2 regions of the Streptomyces sp. NBC_00669 genome follow, and region 1 is predicted to be linked to the other one. Evidence: riboswitches for the same ligand, from Rfam matches in the RefSeq annotation. Region 1 holds a riboswitch; the other holds the start of a gene.
The links. Region 1 has a riboswitch for glycine ahead of gcvT (glycine cleavage system aminomethyltransferase GcvT). Riboswitches for the same ligand answer to the same signal wherever they lie in the genome.
Positions count from the first base shown of each region.

Region 1 (8,309 bases):
TGGTGGGGGCGGTGACCACCCGGCCGCCCGCCGCGTTCTCCTCGTTGACGGCCATCGCGTAGAGGGTGATCCACTCCATCGCGCGGGCGGACGGATCACCCTCGGCCCGCAGCTGGCGGGCGGACTGCGCGGCGCGGCGGCGCACCTTCAGGCCGCCGGGCAGGATGCCCTCACGGGACATGCCCCGCTCCACGCAGTCCCGCATCACCTGCCAGATCTCCAGCAGCCCGGCCCGGATCTCGGCCTCGCTGCGCCAGGCCTTCTCGTTCTCCATCATCAGCGCGGAGATCGACAGCCCGGTCTCCCGGGACAGCCGCAGCAGTTCGTCGCCGGTGCGGAAGGGGTGGCGCAGCACCGTGTCGTCCAGCTTGATCCGGTCCTCGCCGACCGCGTCCTCGTCGACCACGAAGCCGCCGCCCACCGAGTAGTACGTCTTCGCCAGCAGCACCTCGCCGGCGTCGTCGTACGCCGACAGCGTCATCCCGTTGGCGTGGTACGGCAGCGAGCGGCGCCGGTGCAGCACCAGGTCGGTGTCGGCGTCGAAGGCGATCTCGTGGGTGCCCAGCAGGTCCAGCCGGTGCTCGGCGCGGATACGGGCGACCTCGTCGTCGGCCGTCTCCACGTCGACGGTGCGCGGCGCGTGTCCTGACAGGCCGAGCAGGACGGCCTTCGGGGTGCCGTGGCCGTGGCCGGTCGCCCCGAGCGAGCCGAACAGCTCGGCCCGCACGGAGGCGGTATGGGTGAGCAGCGCCTCGTTCTTGAGGCGGTGCACGAAGATGTTCGCCGCCCGCATCGGGCCGACGGTGTGCGAGCTGGACGGGCCTATTCCGATGGAGAACAGGTCGAAGACGGAGATTGCCACGGTGTTCTTAGCTCCTGGGGTTCGCGGACGCCGTTGTCCGCAGGGTGCTGCGGCCGCGCTCGGCGGGGGCGCGCTGCCGGGCCGGATACGGTGTCCCGCCGGCCGGCCGGTGGCCGGTTCGTGCCCGCCTCCCCCTTGAGCTTCGCACGGGGGAGTACCCGCGACCACGGGGCGCGGGCGGACACGAACCGGCGACCCGGCTACAGGCCCGGGTACAGCGGGTGCTTCTCCGCCAGCGCGGTGACCCTCTGCCGCAAGGGCCCGCTCTCCGACGGCGGGAAGGCCGGCGACGCGGTGAGCGTCGCCGCGATGATGTCGGCGACCTCGCGGAAGTCGTCGGCGGTGAAGCCCCGCGTCGCCAGCGCGGGCGTGCCGATCCGCAGACCCGAGGTGACCATCGGGGGCCGCGGGTCGTTCGGGATCGCGTTGCGGTTGACGGTGATGCCGACCGCGTGCAGCCGGTCCTCGGCCTGCTGGCCGTCGAGCGCGGAGTTGCGCAGGTCGACCAGGACCAGGTGGACGTCGGTGCCGCCGGAGAGTACGGAGACGCCGAGTTCCGCCACGTCGGGCCGGGTCAGCCGGTCGGCGAGGATCTTCGCGCCCTCCAGCGTACGGGACTGGCGGTCCTTGAACTCGTCCGTCGCCGCGGCCTTGAACGCGACCGCCTTCGCGGCGATCACATGCTCCAGCGGGCCGCCCTGCTGTCCCGGGAAGACCGCGGAGTTGATCTTCTTGGCGAGTTCGGCCTTGGCCAGGATCACCCCGCCGCGCGGGCCGCCGAGCGTCTTGTGGGTCGTGGTGGTGACCACGTCGGCGTACGACACGGGGGAGGGGTGCAGCCCGGCCGCGACCAGCCCGGCGAAGTGCGCCATGTCGACCATCAGGTACGCGCCGACCTCGTCGGCGATCCGGCGGAACTCCGCGAAGTCCAGCTGCCGCGGGTACGCCGACCAGCCCGCCACGATGAGCTGCGGGTGGTGCTCCTTCGCCAGCCGCTCCACCTCGGCCATGTCGACCAGGTTGGTCTCCGCGTCCACGTGGTACGCGGCGACCTTGTAGAGCTTGCCGGAGAAGTTGATCTTCATGCCGTGGGTCAGGTGCCCGCCGTGCGCCAGGTCCAGGCCGAGGATGGTGTCACCCGGCTTGAGCAGGGCGAACATCGCGGCGGCGTTCGCCTGGGCGCCCGAGTGCGGCTGCACGTTGGCCGCCTCGGCGCCGAACAGCGCCTTGACCCGGTCGATGGCGAGCTGCTCGATCACGTCGACGTGCTCGCAGCCGCCGTAGTAGCGGCGGCCGGGGTAGCCCTCCGCGTACTTGTTGGTGAGCACCGAGCCCTGCGCCTCCAGCACCGCGACCGGCGCGAAGTTCTCGGACGCGATCATCTCCAGCGTGGACTGCTGGCGGTGCAGCTCGGCGTCGACCGCGGCCGCCACATCCGGGTCGAACTCGTGCAGGGACTGGTTCAGCAGCGACATCGCGGGTTCCCTCAGTTCTCGATGAAGGCGTCGTACTCGGCGGCGGACAGCAGGTCGGACGGCTCCTCGGCGACCTTCACCTTGAACAGCCAGCCGCCCTCGAAGGGCGCGGTGTTCACCAGCGAAGGGTCGTCGACGACGTCCTGGTTCACCTCGGTGACCTCGCCGCCGACCGGCGAGTACAGGTCGCTGACCGACTTGGTGGACTCCAGCTCGCCGCAGGTCTCACCCGCGGTCACCGTCGCGCCCACCTCGGGGAGCTGGACGAAGACCACGTCGCCGAGCGCGTCGGCGGCGTGCGAGGTGATGCCCACCGTGGCCGCGCCGTCGGCGGGGGCGGAGAGCCACTCGTGCTCCTTGCTGTAACGAAGCTGCTCAGGGTTGATGCTCATGGCTGAATTCTCCCGGATCGGCAGGGGTGCTCGCGGGTGCGGCACGGCAAACGGAAAGCTGAGGGAAAGGGGGGCGAGGGGGAAGAACGGGGAAACGGCGAGGTGCGGCGCGGGCCGCGGAACCGGCGCCGGGTGCGGCGACGGGGGAGCGAGCCCGGTCCGCTCAGCGCTCGCGCCGGTAGAACGGCAGCGCCACGACGTCGTACGGCTCCCGCGAGCCGCGGATGTCCACCGCCACCCCCGGCGTGCCGGGCGCCGCGTGCGCCGCGTCCACGTACGCGATCGCGATCGGCTTGCCGAGGGTCGGCGACGGGGCGCCCGAGGTGACCTCGCCGATCACCGCGCCCGAGGCGTCAGTGACCGGGTAGCCGGCCCGCGGCACCCGGCGGCCCTGCGCGACCAGCCCGACGAGCTTGCGCGGCGGCAGGTCCTTGGCCCGCTCGGCGGCGGCGCCCAGCGCGGCGCGCCCGACGAAGTCCCCGGGCTTGTCGAACTTGACCACCCGGCCGAGCCCGGCGTCGAACGGCGTGACCGAGGCGGTCAGCTCGTGCCCGTACAGCGGCATGCCCGCCTCCAGGCGGAGCGTGTCGCGGCAGGACAGCCCGCACGGCACCAGGCCGGCCGACTCGCCGGCGTCGGTCAGCGCCCGCCACAGTCGCTCGGCGTCGGCCGGCGCGACGAACAGCTCGAAGCCGTCCTCCCCGGTGTAGCCGGTGCGGGCGATCAGCGCGTCCACCCCGGCGACGGTGCCGGGCAGCCCGGCGTAGTACTTCAGCCCGTCCAGGTCGGCGTCGGTCACCGCCTTCATGATCGCCGGGGCCTGCGGGCCCTGGACGGCCAGCAGCGCGTACGCGTCGCGGTCGTCGCGGACCTGCGCGTCGTACTCCGCCGCGCGCAGCGCCACCGCGTCGAGCACGGTCTGCGCGTTGGACGCGTTGGCGACGATCATGAACTCCTGCTCGCCGAGCCGGTACACGATCAGGTCGTCGAGGATGCCGCCGTCGGGCGCGCAGATCATCGTGTAGCGGGCCCGGCCCACCGCCAGCGCGGACAGGTGGCCGACCAGGGCGTGGTCCAGCGCCTCGCCCGCCTGCGGGCCGGTCACGGTGATCTCGCCCATGTGCGACAGGTCGAAGAGACCGGCCCGGGTGCGGACCGCCTGGTGCTCCTCGCGCTCGCTGGCGTACCGCAGCGGCATGTCCCAGCCGGCGAAGTCGGTCATGGTCGCGCCGAGGGCGCGGTGCAGGGCGTCGAGCGCGGTGTGACGGGGTTCGCTCATCGGTGACAGGCTCCCAGGCTCGGTCTCGGTGAAGAGGAAGGAGAGATGACGGATGGACACTCCCCATCTGTCATCGGAACCTGAGAGGTTCACCGTGAACCCCGCTCGCGCGGGCCGCGGTTTGCACCTTGGGTGGGCGGGACCGCACACCCGAGGGTGCGCCGACGGCTCCGCCGCTTTTCAGATCTGCCTCGCCCGCGCGGTATCTGTGCCTGAGAGATTCAAGGGAGGACTTGCTCCTTCGGCGCCCGTCCCGGCGCCCGCGAGCTGGTCGCGTGCACAGGTCCGGGGCTCTCCCGCGCGGCCTCGAACGGCCGGTATGCAAGTTGTGGCCTTCATCATTGCATGCCCAGGGTCCCCGGCCCCCGGCAGCGGTTAGGGTTTCCCGGGCATGACGCTGCACAACGCTACAGACGCGGTACACGGGCGGACAAGGGTGGACATGGAGAATCCGGCACCGTACATATGGCCGGCCAACGAGCTGGAAGAGGTGCTGGGGGCCAGCCTCGGCAATCCGTCGGCCACCCCCCGGCTGCTGGAGGTGCTCGGCCGCTCCCAGGTGTGGGTGCCGCTGCCGAACGGCGGCTCGCCGGACGCGGCCGGCCTCGACCTGCCGACCGTCGTGCTCGGCGGCGCGCCCTACGTACCGGTCTTCAGCTCCGAGCAGCAGTTCCGGCAGGCCGCGGACGGCATGTCCTGCACGGTCGCGCCGGTGCACGAGTTCGCCCGCGGGCTGCCGCCGCTGGTCGGCATCGCCGTCAACCCCGGTGGGGCGGTCGGCGTGCCGCTGCCGCCGGCCGCGGTGGCCCAGCTGTGCCGGCCGGTGCCGGGCGAGCGCGCGCCGCAGTTCTCCGGGGTACGCGGCGGGGACGCGCCCCCCGGTGCCCGGGTGCGGCTGTGGGAGCCGGGCCACGACGAGGAACCGGTGGACTTCCTGGCCGCCGCGGCCGGCGAGTTCGCGGTCACCCCGGTGCTGCTCTCCGGCCGGCGGGCGCTGGCCGCCGTGGAGGAGGAGCCGCCCGCCCTGTTCATCGGTGTGGAACTCGACCGCTGGCAGGAGGACGACCGGGCCGCCGCGATGGACGCGCTCGGCCGGGCGATGGGCGTGGCCCCGCCACCGTGGCCGGTGCACCTGATCCTGCTGGACGTGGCGCAGGACCCGGTGGGCGACTGGCTGCTGGAGACGGTGCGGCCGTTCTTCGCCCGCGACTGAGTCCGTGACTGAGTCCGTGACGGCGTCCGTGACCGCGTCTGCGGGCGAGTTCGCGGCCGGGTTCGCGGACGGGCCGCGAAACCGGCTGCGGCCCGGCGGTGATCGGGCGGTGATCGGGCCGCGGACCGGCGCTGATCTCGGCCGCGGTCGCGTGGCGAGCGGGTCCGGCCGCCTCGCGCCCGTTCAACGGTCGTATACCTGGTCTATAGCCGGTTCCGCTTGAGTCGGTCGCCATACCGCTGGGCACACTCGACCTGGTTTGATGTCGTGCGAAGAGCAGAACGAAACGAGGGGAAAGGGGCGGTCCCACGTGATCGCGGGCGCGCAAGGCGGTGCGGCGCAGGCCGGCCATGTGGAGCAGATGCTGCTCCAGGTGGCTCCCGGCCGGTTCGACGCATACGAGAACCTGCTCGCGTCACTCGCCGAGGGCCAGGTGTGGATGCTGCTGTGGCACGGCAGTTCCGGGGCGTCCGACGCGCAGTACGGCACCATGGAGGTCGGCGGGTACGGCTACGCGCCGTGCTTCACCTCGCCGCGTGAGCTGGCCGCCAGCGGCTGGAACCGCGACCACGAGGTGGTCTCCGGGCGGGACATCGCGCAGACCCTCTACCCGGACCGCTCCGGGCTGTGGCTCAACCCGCACGCGGCCGGCGGCGGGATCGGCATCCCCTGGGCGGACCTGCGCAGGATCGCGGTCGGGCTCGACCTGCTGCCCGCCGGCCCGCTCCAGATCGGGGAACCGTCCCTGCAGATGCCGCAGTTCTACGCGCTTCTCGCGCAGGCCGCGCACCGCACCTCCGCGGTGCGGGCGCTGCGGCAGGCATGGGTGCAGCCCGTACTCGGCGAGCCCTACCTCGCGATCGGCGTCGAACTCCACGAAGGTGCCGCGCAGGCGGTGGAGTCCGTCCGCCTCATGATGCAGCAGGCGGTCGCGGGCGTACCCGACGGCGTCGCCGTCTCCACGGTGGCCATGGCCGACCCCTACGACCCGGTCGCCCTGTGGATGCGCACCTTCGGCCGCCCCTTCTTCGACAGGTAGGGCGCCCCTACCCCCTGGTGGCGGCCGCGCCTACAGGGGCACGGGGAAATGCGCGACACGCCGCAGCGGGCCGTAAGGTCCGGGACATCACGTGGTGGGGCCGGGCGGGCGGACCACCGCGTCCAGCAACCCCAAAGGCGGGCTGCCCAGGTGCATGAGGGCACCGTGGAAACGGGGCAGGGAGAAATCCGCGCCCCACTCCCGCTCCGCGCGCCGGCGCACCCGGAGGATCTCCAACTTGCCCCAGGTGTACCGCCCGTAGCCCGCGTCGAAAGTGCCGCGCCGCGCCTCCGCCGAGGCCGCCGCAGGCGAAAGGTGGGCGTCGCGCACGAAGTAACTCGCGGCCTCGTCCAGCGACAGCGCCCCTGTATGCAAACCGATCGCGCAGGTGAGCCGGGTGACCCGGACCAGCGCTTCGAGGGCCACGCCGATCGCGAAGCGCGGGTCGCGTGCGCGGAACCCCTCGTCGAGGCAGACCTCCTCGACGTAGTGGGCCCAGCCCTCGGAGAACGAGAGGCTGTGCAGGAGACGGCGGACCGGGGACGGCGCCCGGCGCAGCGCGCGGCCGTGCGCGAAGTGCCCGGGGGCCACCTCGTGGAGGGTGATGGACGGCAGGCTGGTGCGGCTGAAGACCGTCAGCCACTCCTCGCGCTCGTCGGCGGGCCAGTCCGCGTCGGGCGGCGTGACGTGGTACCAGGAGGGCGCGTCGGGCTCGGCCGGCGCCGACCACGTCATCATGGCCATCGCCCAGCGCCGGGACGCGGGCGCCGGGCCGACCAGGCACTCGCCGTCCACGTAGGGCGCGAGCCCCCGCTCGCGGGTGAACTCGATGGCCTCCTCGGTGAGTCGGGCCGCCTCGGCGATGACGCCGTCGGCGCCCGGGTGGTCGGCGAGCAGCCCGGGCAGCAGTTCGTCCACGTCGCTGCGCGGGTCCAGGACGCGGCAGGAGTCGGTGAGCAGTTCGGTGAGCCGGGCGCGCTCCCGGTCGGACCGCCCGGCCAGTTCGGTGAGGTCCACCCGCAGACCCTCCTGGGCGCCCATCAGCGCGGCGAGCGCCCGTCCGCCGAGCCGGGGGTCGGGGTCGCCGTGTTCGGCGATGTGCTGGATGTGGGCGACCAGCCGCTCGTGCGCGCGCAGCGCGGCCCGTTCGACCTCGCCGGCGTCCGGGTCCAGGTCGGCGGCCAGGCCGAGCACCGAACCGAGCAGCGCCTCGGCGACCGGGGCCCGTACCTGGTCGAGCGAGGACAGCGCGGCGTCCACGGCCTCCGGCCACCGCGCGAGGTGCTCCCGGCGGGCCCGGGCGCGGTCCCCGCGCGGGGCGTACTCCCGGTCGTAGCAGGCCAGTTCGAGGTTGGACAGGTGCGGGTAGGGGTCGCGCCGGTGCAGTTCGAGCTCGCCGAACTGCACGCGCAGGGCCTCCTCGAAGACCGCAAGGTGGGCTTCGTCGTGCGGGTCCCGGAGCGGGCCGCCGCGCCGGGCGCGGGCCAGGGCCGCCAGCCCGTCGCGGACTCCCTGGGGGGACAGGTCCTGCACCCGGCCGTCGTATTCGTGCAGGCCCGACATCTCCCGGGCCTGGGGCATCATCAGGTCGCAGACCGCGCGCAGCCGTTCGTCCATCAACCGACCGTACCCCGAGGTACGCGTCGGTAACGATGAAAGAACCACCCACATCACAGTTACGCATCCCTTCGCGGCCAGGTCTGGCGGGTGATCGCCAACCAGAAGAAGAATCCAGCGGCAAGACACCTTGGTGTTGACATGTCCCAACCGCAACGCGCGTAGTGGATACGCACGTCGCACGCATGATCACGTCGAGCGGCCACTGTGGGTGACCTCAGTGCCATCTGCAACTACCGCATCAAGTGCACCAACTGACGAGGAAGCCGCTACAGCGGCGGGCGCGCGCCGGTTACCCACCGGCGAGAGGGGTCGGCAAACGCCATGACCGCACCTATCGAGACCACCTCCGGACAGGCCGAAGCGCATCCGGAGGCCGTACTCAGCGGGGCCGGGCGAGGCATGATCGAGGGGCGCTCGCTCGGGCAGATC
Region 1 covers NZ_CP109018.1:2,591,956-2,600,264, reverse strand. The annotation lists gene OG896_RS10345 (L-serine ammonia-lyase) at 1-862, opposite strand, end outside; gene glyA (serine hydroxymethyltransferase) at 1,063-2,337, opposite strand; gene gcvH (glycine cleavage system protein GcvH) at 2,349-2,729, opposite strand; gene gcvT (glycine cleavage system aminomethyltransferase GcvT) at 2,893-4,008, opposite strand; glycine riboswitch at 4,199-4,317, opposite strand; gene OG896_RS10325 (enhanced serine sensitivity protein SseB) at 4,451-5,221, shown strand; gene OG896_RS10320 (enhanced serine sensitivity protein SseB C-terminal domain-containing protein) at 5,532-6,260, shown strand; gene OG896_RS10315 (DUF885 family protein) at 6,348-7,877, opposite strand; gene OG896_RS10310 (ABC transporter permease) at 8,202-8,309, shown strand, end outside.

Region 2 (8,309 bases), 1.8 Mb from region 1:
TATTTCACCGACGGAGCCAACTCCGTGCTCGTTGACGGGCACCGATTGGCCCAACCGTACGTCTTCAAAGTCATCGGCAACCCGCCCGATCTGGAGCCCGCGTTGAACATCCCCGGTGGGGTGGTGCAGACGTTGGAGAAGGAGCAGGCGAGTGCCGGCGTGGTCAGGTCGCAGAAGATCGTCGTGGACGCCTTGCGGCCGTCGAAGCAGCCTGACTACGCTCGGTCATCCCAATGAGGCGGGGGGTCGGGGACCTGGCCGGGTGCTGAGTGGTGGAAACTGTGAGTAGTGAGAGTTCGTCCTGCCCCACGGGCGGGTCTGCTTCTTTCAAGGGGAATCGCCCGTGAAGTTGTTTGGGAAGTTGTTCGGCAAGAGCGCCCGCCAGTCGGGCGACCCGGCCACGGCACGCCACCGCGCGCCGCGGAGCGGGGCGGAGGATGCGCGGGACGCCGGCCAGGGGGCCGAGCGTCCGCTGTTCCGCGCGGAGTCGCCGCAGCAAGGCGGCGAGATTCCGGGCGCGCCCGGCGTGGCGCCTGTTGACCACGGTTCGGCCCCCCGCATAGGTTTCGGGGAACCGTCGGCCTCGGACACGGGTGGTGAGCACGGCGTGCTGGTCTGCGGCAGGTGCGGGCACCGGAACGCGGAGGCGAGTCGCTTCTGCAACAACTGCGGCGCGCCGTTGCGCGGGACGCAGGGAGGCGCGCCCTTCGAGCGCCCCTCGGAGACCACTTCGACCATCTCGATCTCCAGCATCGAGGCGTACGAAGCCGAGGCGACCGGTCAGACCCCGATGCCGTCGCTCTCCCCGGAGGCGCAGGCCGCGGTGGCCGCGCTGCCCCCGGGGTCGGCACTGCTGGTGGTGCGGCGGGGGCCGAACTCCGGCAGCCGCTTCCTGCTGGACGGCGAGCTGACCACCGCCGGCCGGCATCCGCAGAGCGACATCTTCCTGGACGACGTGACCGTCTCCCGCCGCCATGTCGAGTTCCGGCGCGGCGCCGACGGCGTGTTCACCGTCTCCGACGTGGGCAGCCTCAACGGCACCTACGTCAACCGGGAGCGGATCGACGCGGTGCAGCTGTCCAATGGCGACGAGGTGCAGATCGGCAAGTACCGACTGGTCTTCTACGCGAGCCAGGCGGGCGTCTGACCCTCCCGCCGCCTGGTCCCAGGGAAGGTGTGCATGCCGCGAACGTCGGGCGGTGCCGGTGACGGCACCGCCATCGTCTCCGCCGGAGGGGACGGCGCCCTGCTGAGCATCGGCGCGGTGCTGTCCCGGCTGCGGGACGAGTTCCCCGAGGTCACCATCTCCAAGATCCGCTTCCTGGAGGCGGAGGGGCTGGTGGAGCCGCAGCGCACCCCCTCGGGGTACCGGAAGTTCGGTGCGGCCGACGTCGACCGGCTCGCGTACGTCCTGCGGGTGCAGCGCGACCACTACCTGCCCCTGCGGGTGATCCGCGAGCACCTGGACGCCAGGGACCGTGGCGAGCCGGTCGCGCTGCCCCGCCCCGGCGAGTCCCGTGAGGCGCTGGACGGCTCCCTGGAGCCCGAGGAGCCCGCGCGGATGCGGATCGGCCGGGACGAGCTGCTGGCCGCCACCGGGGCCGACAGCGACGCTCTCGCGCAGTGGGAGTCGTACGGCCTGGTGGAGGCCGACGCCGACGGCGGCTACGAGGCCGACGCGGTGAGCGTCGGCCGGCTGATCGTGGACCTCGGCCGGTTCGGTCTCGAGCCGCGCCATCTGCGCGCGGTGAAGGCGGCCGCCGACCGGGAGGCCGGCCTGGTCGAGCAGGTGGTGGCGCCGCTGCGCCGGCACCGCAACCCGCAGACGCGGATACACGCCGAGGCCACCGCGCGGGAGCTGGCCACGCTGTCGGTGCGGTTGCACGCGGCGATGCTGCAGTCCGCGCTGCGGGTCCGGCTGGACTGACATCGAATCCGGCGGAATCCGGCGTCCGGATCACCGCCGGAATTCGGCCGGATTGTGGCCGGAACCGCTGCCGGGAGCGGCATCCGCGGGGTTGTCCGGCCCTTCGCGGCCCTCCCCGGTGAGCCGCGTGGCGGCACCTGGCGGCTGCCCGACTACCCAAACCCGGCGGGCACGGCCTAGGGTTGCTGTGTGAACGAGCTCGACGTTGTGGGTGTCCGGGTCGAAATGCCCTCCAACCAACCGATCGTGCTCCTGCGTGAAGTGGGAGGCGACCGGTACCTGCCCATCTGGATCGGGCCGGGAGAGGCGACGGCCATCGCCTTCGCGCAGCAGGGCATGACGCCTGCGCGACCGCTGACTCACGACCTCTTCAAGGACGTGCTCGAGGCGGTGGGACAGACGCTGACGGAGGTGCGTATCACCGACATGAGGGAAGGCGTGTTCTACGCGGAGCTGGTCTTCGCCGGCGGGGTCGAGGTCAGTGCCCGCCCGTCCGACGCCATAGCGCTCGCGCTGCGCACCGGGACGCCGATCTACGGCAGCGACGGTGTGCTGGACGACGCGGGGATCGCGATCCCGGACGAGCAGGAGGACGAAGTGGAGAAGTTCCGCGAGTTCCTCGACCAGATCTCGCCCGAGGACTTCGGGACCAGCAACCAGTAGCCGGCCGGAAACGCCCGGAAAGGCCGTCGGAGCCGTTCCGGGCGGAGTGTCCCGGCCTGCCCCCGATCGGGAGTTGGCGGGGCAATGTTGCCGCCATGTGGCCATTCGGAATTCCGTTCCCGCTCTGCGATCAGATCAAACCACTCCTGGGGTGAATTTCACTCGGCGTGCCGAGCGTGGCGATCGTTGACGCACGTGTGACGACTGCCTACCGTCAGGAGGGAAAGTCCGGTGGCACGTGCGCGCGGCCAGCGGACGCGAAGGGACGGAGGGCGTCGTGAGAAGTACCGGCGACGGTTTGGCGACCGGCGGCCCGTATCCGGCCCGAGGGGCGCTCGCCCCGGCCGCGGTGGGTGCCGACGGCGGCCCACCTGCCGAGACGCCGTCCGAGCAGATCGGCTACCGGGGTCCGGCGGCCTGCGCCGCGACCGGCATCACCTACCGCCAGCTCGACTACTGGGCCAGGACCGGCCTGGTCGAGCCGAGCGTGCGACCCGCGTACGGCTCGGGCACCCAGCGGCTGTACGGATTCTCCGACGTCGTGGTGCTCAAGATCGTCAAGCGGCTGCTCGACACCGGCGTCTCCCTGCAGAACATCCGCACCGCCGTCCAGCATCTGCGCTCGGTCGGCCCGGGCGAGCTGGCCCGGATGACGCTGATGAGCGACGGCGCCACCGTCTACGAATGCACCTCGCCCGACGAAGTGGTCCAACTGCTCCAGGGCGGCCAGGGCATCTTCGGCATCGCGGTCGGCGTGGTCTGGCGCGACGTGGAGACCGCGCTGTCCGAGATGCACGGCGAGCGCGTGGACACCGGCGAGACCCTGGTCGGCCACAACCCGGCCGACGAACTGGCCCGGCGCCGCAACAAGGCGGTCTGAGCGCGGCCCGGCGCACTTCGCGCGCACCTCGCATCGCGTGTCGTGCGGTGTGGTGCCGTGCCAGGCCGCGCGGCGCTGTGCGGTGGCTCGCTCCGCCGCCGGGCCGCGGCTGCGACCCGCCGTCGCCGTACACATGTACGGCCGATGTCGGTGGGATGCGGGACGCTTGGACGTGTGAGAAGTGCGCCGACGATCCTCCACCTGGACATGGACGCGTTCTTCGCCGCGGTCGAGCAGGCGTCCAAGCCGAGCCTGCGGGGCAAGCCGGTGGTGGTCGGCGGCCTCGGACCCCGCGGCGTGGTGTCGACCGCGTCCTACGAGGCGCGCGTGCACGGCGTCCACTCCGCCATGGCGATGGCGCACGCCCGCCGGCTCGCCCCCAACGCGGCGTATCTCGCGCCGAGGTTCGGCATCTACCGGCAGGTCAGCGAGATCGTGATGGCGCTGCTCCGCGAGGCGTCACCGCTGATAGAGCCGCTGAGCGTCGACGAGGCGTTCGTCGACCTGGAAGCCGGTGAGCACGCCGACGACCCGCGGGCGGTGGCCCGGGGCCTGCGCGCCGACATCAAGGCCGCCACCGGCCTGACCGCCTCCGTCGGGCTGGCCGGCTCCAAGCTGCTCGCCAAGATCGCCTCGGAGAAGGCCAAGCCCGACGGCCTGGTGGTGGTCGAACCCGGCACCGAGCAGGCGCTGCTCGACCCGATGCCGGTGCGCACCCTGCCGGGGGTCGGACCCGCCACGGCCGAGCATCTGCGCAGGGCCGGCATCCTCACCGTCGCCGAGATCGCCCAGGCCGGCGAGGGGGAGCTGGTCCGGCTGCTCGGCAAGGCGCATGGCGCGGGCCTGCACGCGATGGCCGCCGGTGTCGACAACCGCCCGGTGGTCGCCGACCGCGACGTCAAGTCCATCTCGGTCGAGGACACCTTCGACAGCGACCTGACCGACCGCGCCCATGTGCGGTACGAGATCGACCGGCTCGCCGAGCGCTGCGTGCAGCGGCTGCGCGGCGCGGGCCGCTCCGGGCGCACCGTCGTGGTGAAGGTCCGGCGGTACGACTTCTCCACGCTCACCCGCTCCGAGACGCTGCGCGCCCCCACCGACGACCCGGCCGTGGTGCGCGAGACCGCCCGCCGGCTCGCCGAGGCCGTCGACACCACCGGTGGCGTACGGCTGCTCGGGGTGGGCGTCGCCGGGCTCGCCGACTTCACCCAGGAGGACCTGTTCGCCCAGGCCGCGGGCGAGCGGGCGCTGAACGGCGACTCGGCGGAGGACGACGCCCCGCCGCCGCTGCCCAGCAGCCCCCCGCCGGCCCCCGAGCGGGCGAACCGCTGGCTGCCGGGCCATGACGTCACCCACGCCACGTACGGTGCCGGGTGGGTGCAGGGCAGCGGGGTCGGCCGGGTGACCGTGCGCTTCGAGGTGCCCTCGGACGCCGTGCCGGGCCGGGTGCGCACCTTCCCCGTGGACGATCCGGAACTCAGTTCCAGCGATCCGCTGCCGCTGGCTGCCCAGCGGATGCCCGCGGACCCGGACGACCCGCCGCCGGCCGGTCCGCCCGCAGGTCCGGACGCTGGTCCGCCGGCAGACCGGCCGGCGGTCCCGCCCGTGGACGCGGCCAGCGACCCGCCCGCCGATCCGGCTCAGTCGTCGTCGGCCAGCTCGCCGAAGTCCCCGGAAGGCGCCGGCTCCGCCCCCGACCGCGGCACGTCCATGCCGTAGTGGTGGTAGAGCTGCAACTCCTGCTCGGGCGAGAGGTGCCGGCCCACGCCGAAGTCCGGCGCGTCCTTGATCAGCGCCTTCTCGTACGGCACCCGCAGCTTGTCGCCGTCCAGCTCGCTCGGGCCGAGCGGCACGAAGGCGTCCCGGGTGAACAGGCCGGTGCGCACCGCCGCCCATTCCGGCGTGCCGGTCGCGTCGTCGAGGTAGACCTCGTCCACCGTGCCGATCCTCGTCCCGTCACGGTCGAAGGCGCGGCGGCCGATCAGGCTGCGCGGATCGATGTCGGTCTGCACGGTCCCTCCAACGAGTCCAACCAACCCCAGGCCCGCCGTCGTACGACGGCTGCTGACTCCTACCCAAAGCCACAACAGGGGCGGTGTCGACTCGGCACCTGTTCCGATCCGTGTTCGGATCACGCTGGTAGGCTGGCAGAAGGCCGTTGACCCCGTGCGGGAGAGTCCTCCAAGAACCCGTCTGCTGGCGGGTGGCGGAAGGCGCCGAAGGAGCAAATCCTCCCCGGAATCTCTCAGGCATCCGTACCGCTCGGGTGAGGTCACTCTGGAAAGCAGGACCTGTCCCGGAAGCAGCGCGGCCGCCGGGCGCGTCCTCACCGACGGTGAAAGCCGCCCTGTGGGCCGGGGCGGTGAAGCTCTCAGGTTCTGATGACAGAGGGGGAGGCCGTACGGGTGCCTTGGCGGCACCCCCGAAGGTCGTTGCAGACCAGGAGGCCCCCGAAGATGAGTGACCGCCGCAATTCCCTCGCCGAGCTGGAAGCCGGCCGGCCGTTCGCCCGCCGCCACATCGGCCCCGACGCCGAGGCGCAGGCCAAGATGCTCGCCCAGGTCGGCTACGGCTCGCTGGACGAACTGACGGGCGCCGCCGTACCCGAGACCATCAAGAGCACCGAGGCGCTCGGTCTGCCCGCCGCCGTCACGGAGGCCGAGGCGCTCGCCGAGCTGCGCGCGCTCGCCGACCGCAACCAGGTGCTCACGCCGATGATCGGCCTGGGCTACTACGGCACCTTCACCCCGCCGGTCATCCTGCGCAACGTGCTGGAGAACCCGGCCTGGTACACCGCCTACACCCCGTACCAGCCGGAGATCTCCCAGGGCCGGCTCGAAGCGCTGCTGAACTTCCAGACCGTCGTCGCCGACCTCACCGGCCTGCCCACCTCCGGGGCCTCCCTGCTGGACGAGGGCACCGCGGCCGCCGAGGCGATGGCGCTGTCCCGCCGGGTCGGCAAGGTCAAGAACGGCGTCTTCCTGGTCGACGCCGACACCTTCCCGCAGACCCTCGCGGTGATCCGGACCCGCGCCGAACCGACCGGCGTCGAGGTCGTCACCGCCGACCTGTCGGCCGGCATCCCCGCCGACGTCGCCGAGCGCGGCGTCACCGGCGTGCTGCTGCAGTACCCCGGCGCCTCGGGCGCCGTCCGCGACCTGCGGCCGGTCATCGAGCAGGCGCACGACCTCGGCGCGATCGTCACCGTGGCCGCCGACCTGCTCGCGCTCACCCTGCTCACCTCGCCCGGCGACCTCGGCGCGGACATCGCGGTCGGCACCACCCAGCGGTTCGGCGTCCCGATGGCCTTCGGCGGCCCGCACGCCGGCTACATGGCCGTCCGCGACTCCTACGCCCGCAACCTGCCCGGCCGGCTCGTCGGCGTCTCGGTCGACGCCGACGGCGACACCGCCTTCCGGCTGGCGCTCCAGACCCGCGAGCAGCACATCCGCCGGGAGAAGGCCACCAGCAACATCTGCACCGCCCAGGTGCTGCTCGCCGTGATGGCCGGCATGTACGCCGTCTACCACGGGCCCGACGGGCTGGCCGCCATCGCGCGCCGCACCCACCGCTACGCCGCGGTGCTCGCCGCGGGCCTGCGCGCGGCCGGCGTCGAGCTCGTCGAGGACGCGTACTTCGACACGCTGACCGCCCACGTGCCCGGCCGGGCCGCCGAGGTCGTGGCCGCCGCGCGCGCCGCCGGCGTCAACCTGCGGCTGACCGACGCCGACCACGTCGGCATCGCCTGCGACGAGACCACCGACCGCGCCGCGCTCAGCTCGGTGCTCGCCGCCTTCGGCGCCACCGGCGACATCGACGCGCTCGACGCCGCCGCCCCCGACGCGCTGCCCGACGCCCTGCTGCGCACCGACGACTACCTCACCCACCCGGTCTTCCACCAGCACCGCAGCGAGACCTCGATGCTGCGCTACCTGCGCCGGCTCGCCGACCGCGACTACGCCCTGGACCGCGGCATGATCCCGCTGGGCTCGTGCACCATGAAGCTCAACGCGACCACCGAGATGGAGCCGGTCACCTGGCCGGAGTTCGGCGCCCTGCACCCCTTCGCGCCCGCCGACCAGGCCGAGGGCTACCTCAGCCTGATCCACGGCCTGGAGGACCAGCTCGCCGAGATCACCGGCTACGACAAGGTCAGCCTCCAGCCCAACGCCGGGTCGCAGGGCGAACTGGCCGGCCTGCTCGCGGTGCGCGCCTACCACCGGGCCAACGGCGACCTGGACCGTACGGTCTGCCTGATCCCGTCCTCCGCGCACGGCACCAACGCCGCCAGCGCGGTGATGGCCGGGATGACCGTGGTCGTGGTGAAGACCAGCCAGGACGGCGACGTCGACGTCGCCGACCTGCGCGCGAAGATCGAGCAGTACCGCGACCGGCTCGCCGTGCTGATGGTCACCTACCCCTCCACGCACGGCGTGTTCGAGGAGCACATCACCGACGTCTGCGCGGCCGTGCACGACGCCGGTGGCCAGGTCTACGTCGACGGTGCCAACCTCAACGCGCTGGTCGGCCTGGCCCGCCCGGGCCGGTTCGGCGCCGACGTGTCCCACCTGAACCTGCACAAGACGTTCTGCATCCCGCACGGCGGCGGCGGCCCCGGCGTCGGCCCGGTCGCGGTCCGCGCCCACCTGGCCCCGCACCTGCCCAACCACCCGCTCCAGCCCGAGGCCGGCCCCGCCACCGGTGTCGGCCCGGTCTCGGCCGCGCCCTGGGGCTCGGCGGGGATTCTCCCGATCTCCTGGACCTACGTCCGGCTGATGGGCGGCGAGGGGCTGAAGCAGGCCAGCCAGATCGCCGTGCTGAGCGCCAACTACGTCGCCA
Region 2 covers NZ_CP109018.1:821,455-829,763, reverse strand. The annotation lists gene OG896_RS03380 (DUF881 domain-containing protein) at 1-237, shown strand, start outside; gene OG896_RS03375 (FHA domain-containing protein) at 302-1,147, shown strand; gene ftsR (transcriptional regulator FtsR) at 1,181-1,927, shown strand; gene OG896_RS03365 (bifunctional nuclease family protein) at 2,117-2,590, shown strand; gene OG896_RS03360 (MerR family transcriptional regulator) at 2,868-3,470, shown strand; gene OG896_RS03355 (DNA polymerase IV) at 3,645-5,189, shown strand; gene OG896_RS03350 (PRC-barrel domain-containing protein) at 5,111-5,482, opposite strand; glycine riboswitch at 5,630-5,741, shown strand; glycine riboswitch at 5,742-5,868, shown strand; gene gcvP (aminomethyl-transferring glycine dehydrogenase) at 5,927-8,309, shown strand, end outside.
Region 2: another riboswitch for glycine. It lies ahead of gcvP (aminomethyl-transferring glycine dehydrogenase); the one in region 1 lies ahead of gcvT (glycine cleavage system aminomethyltransferase GcvT).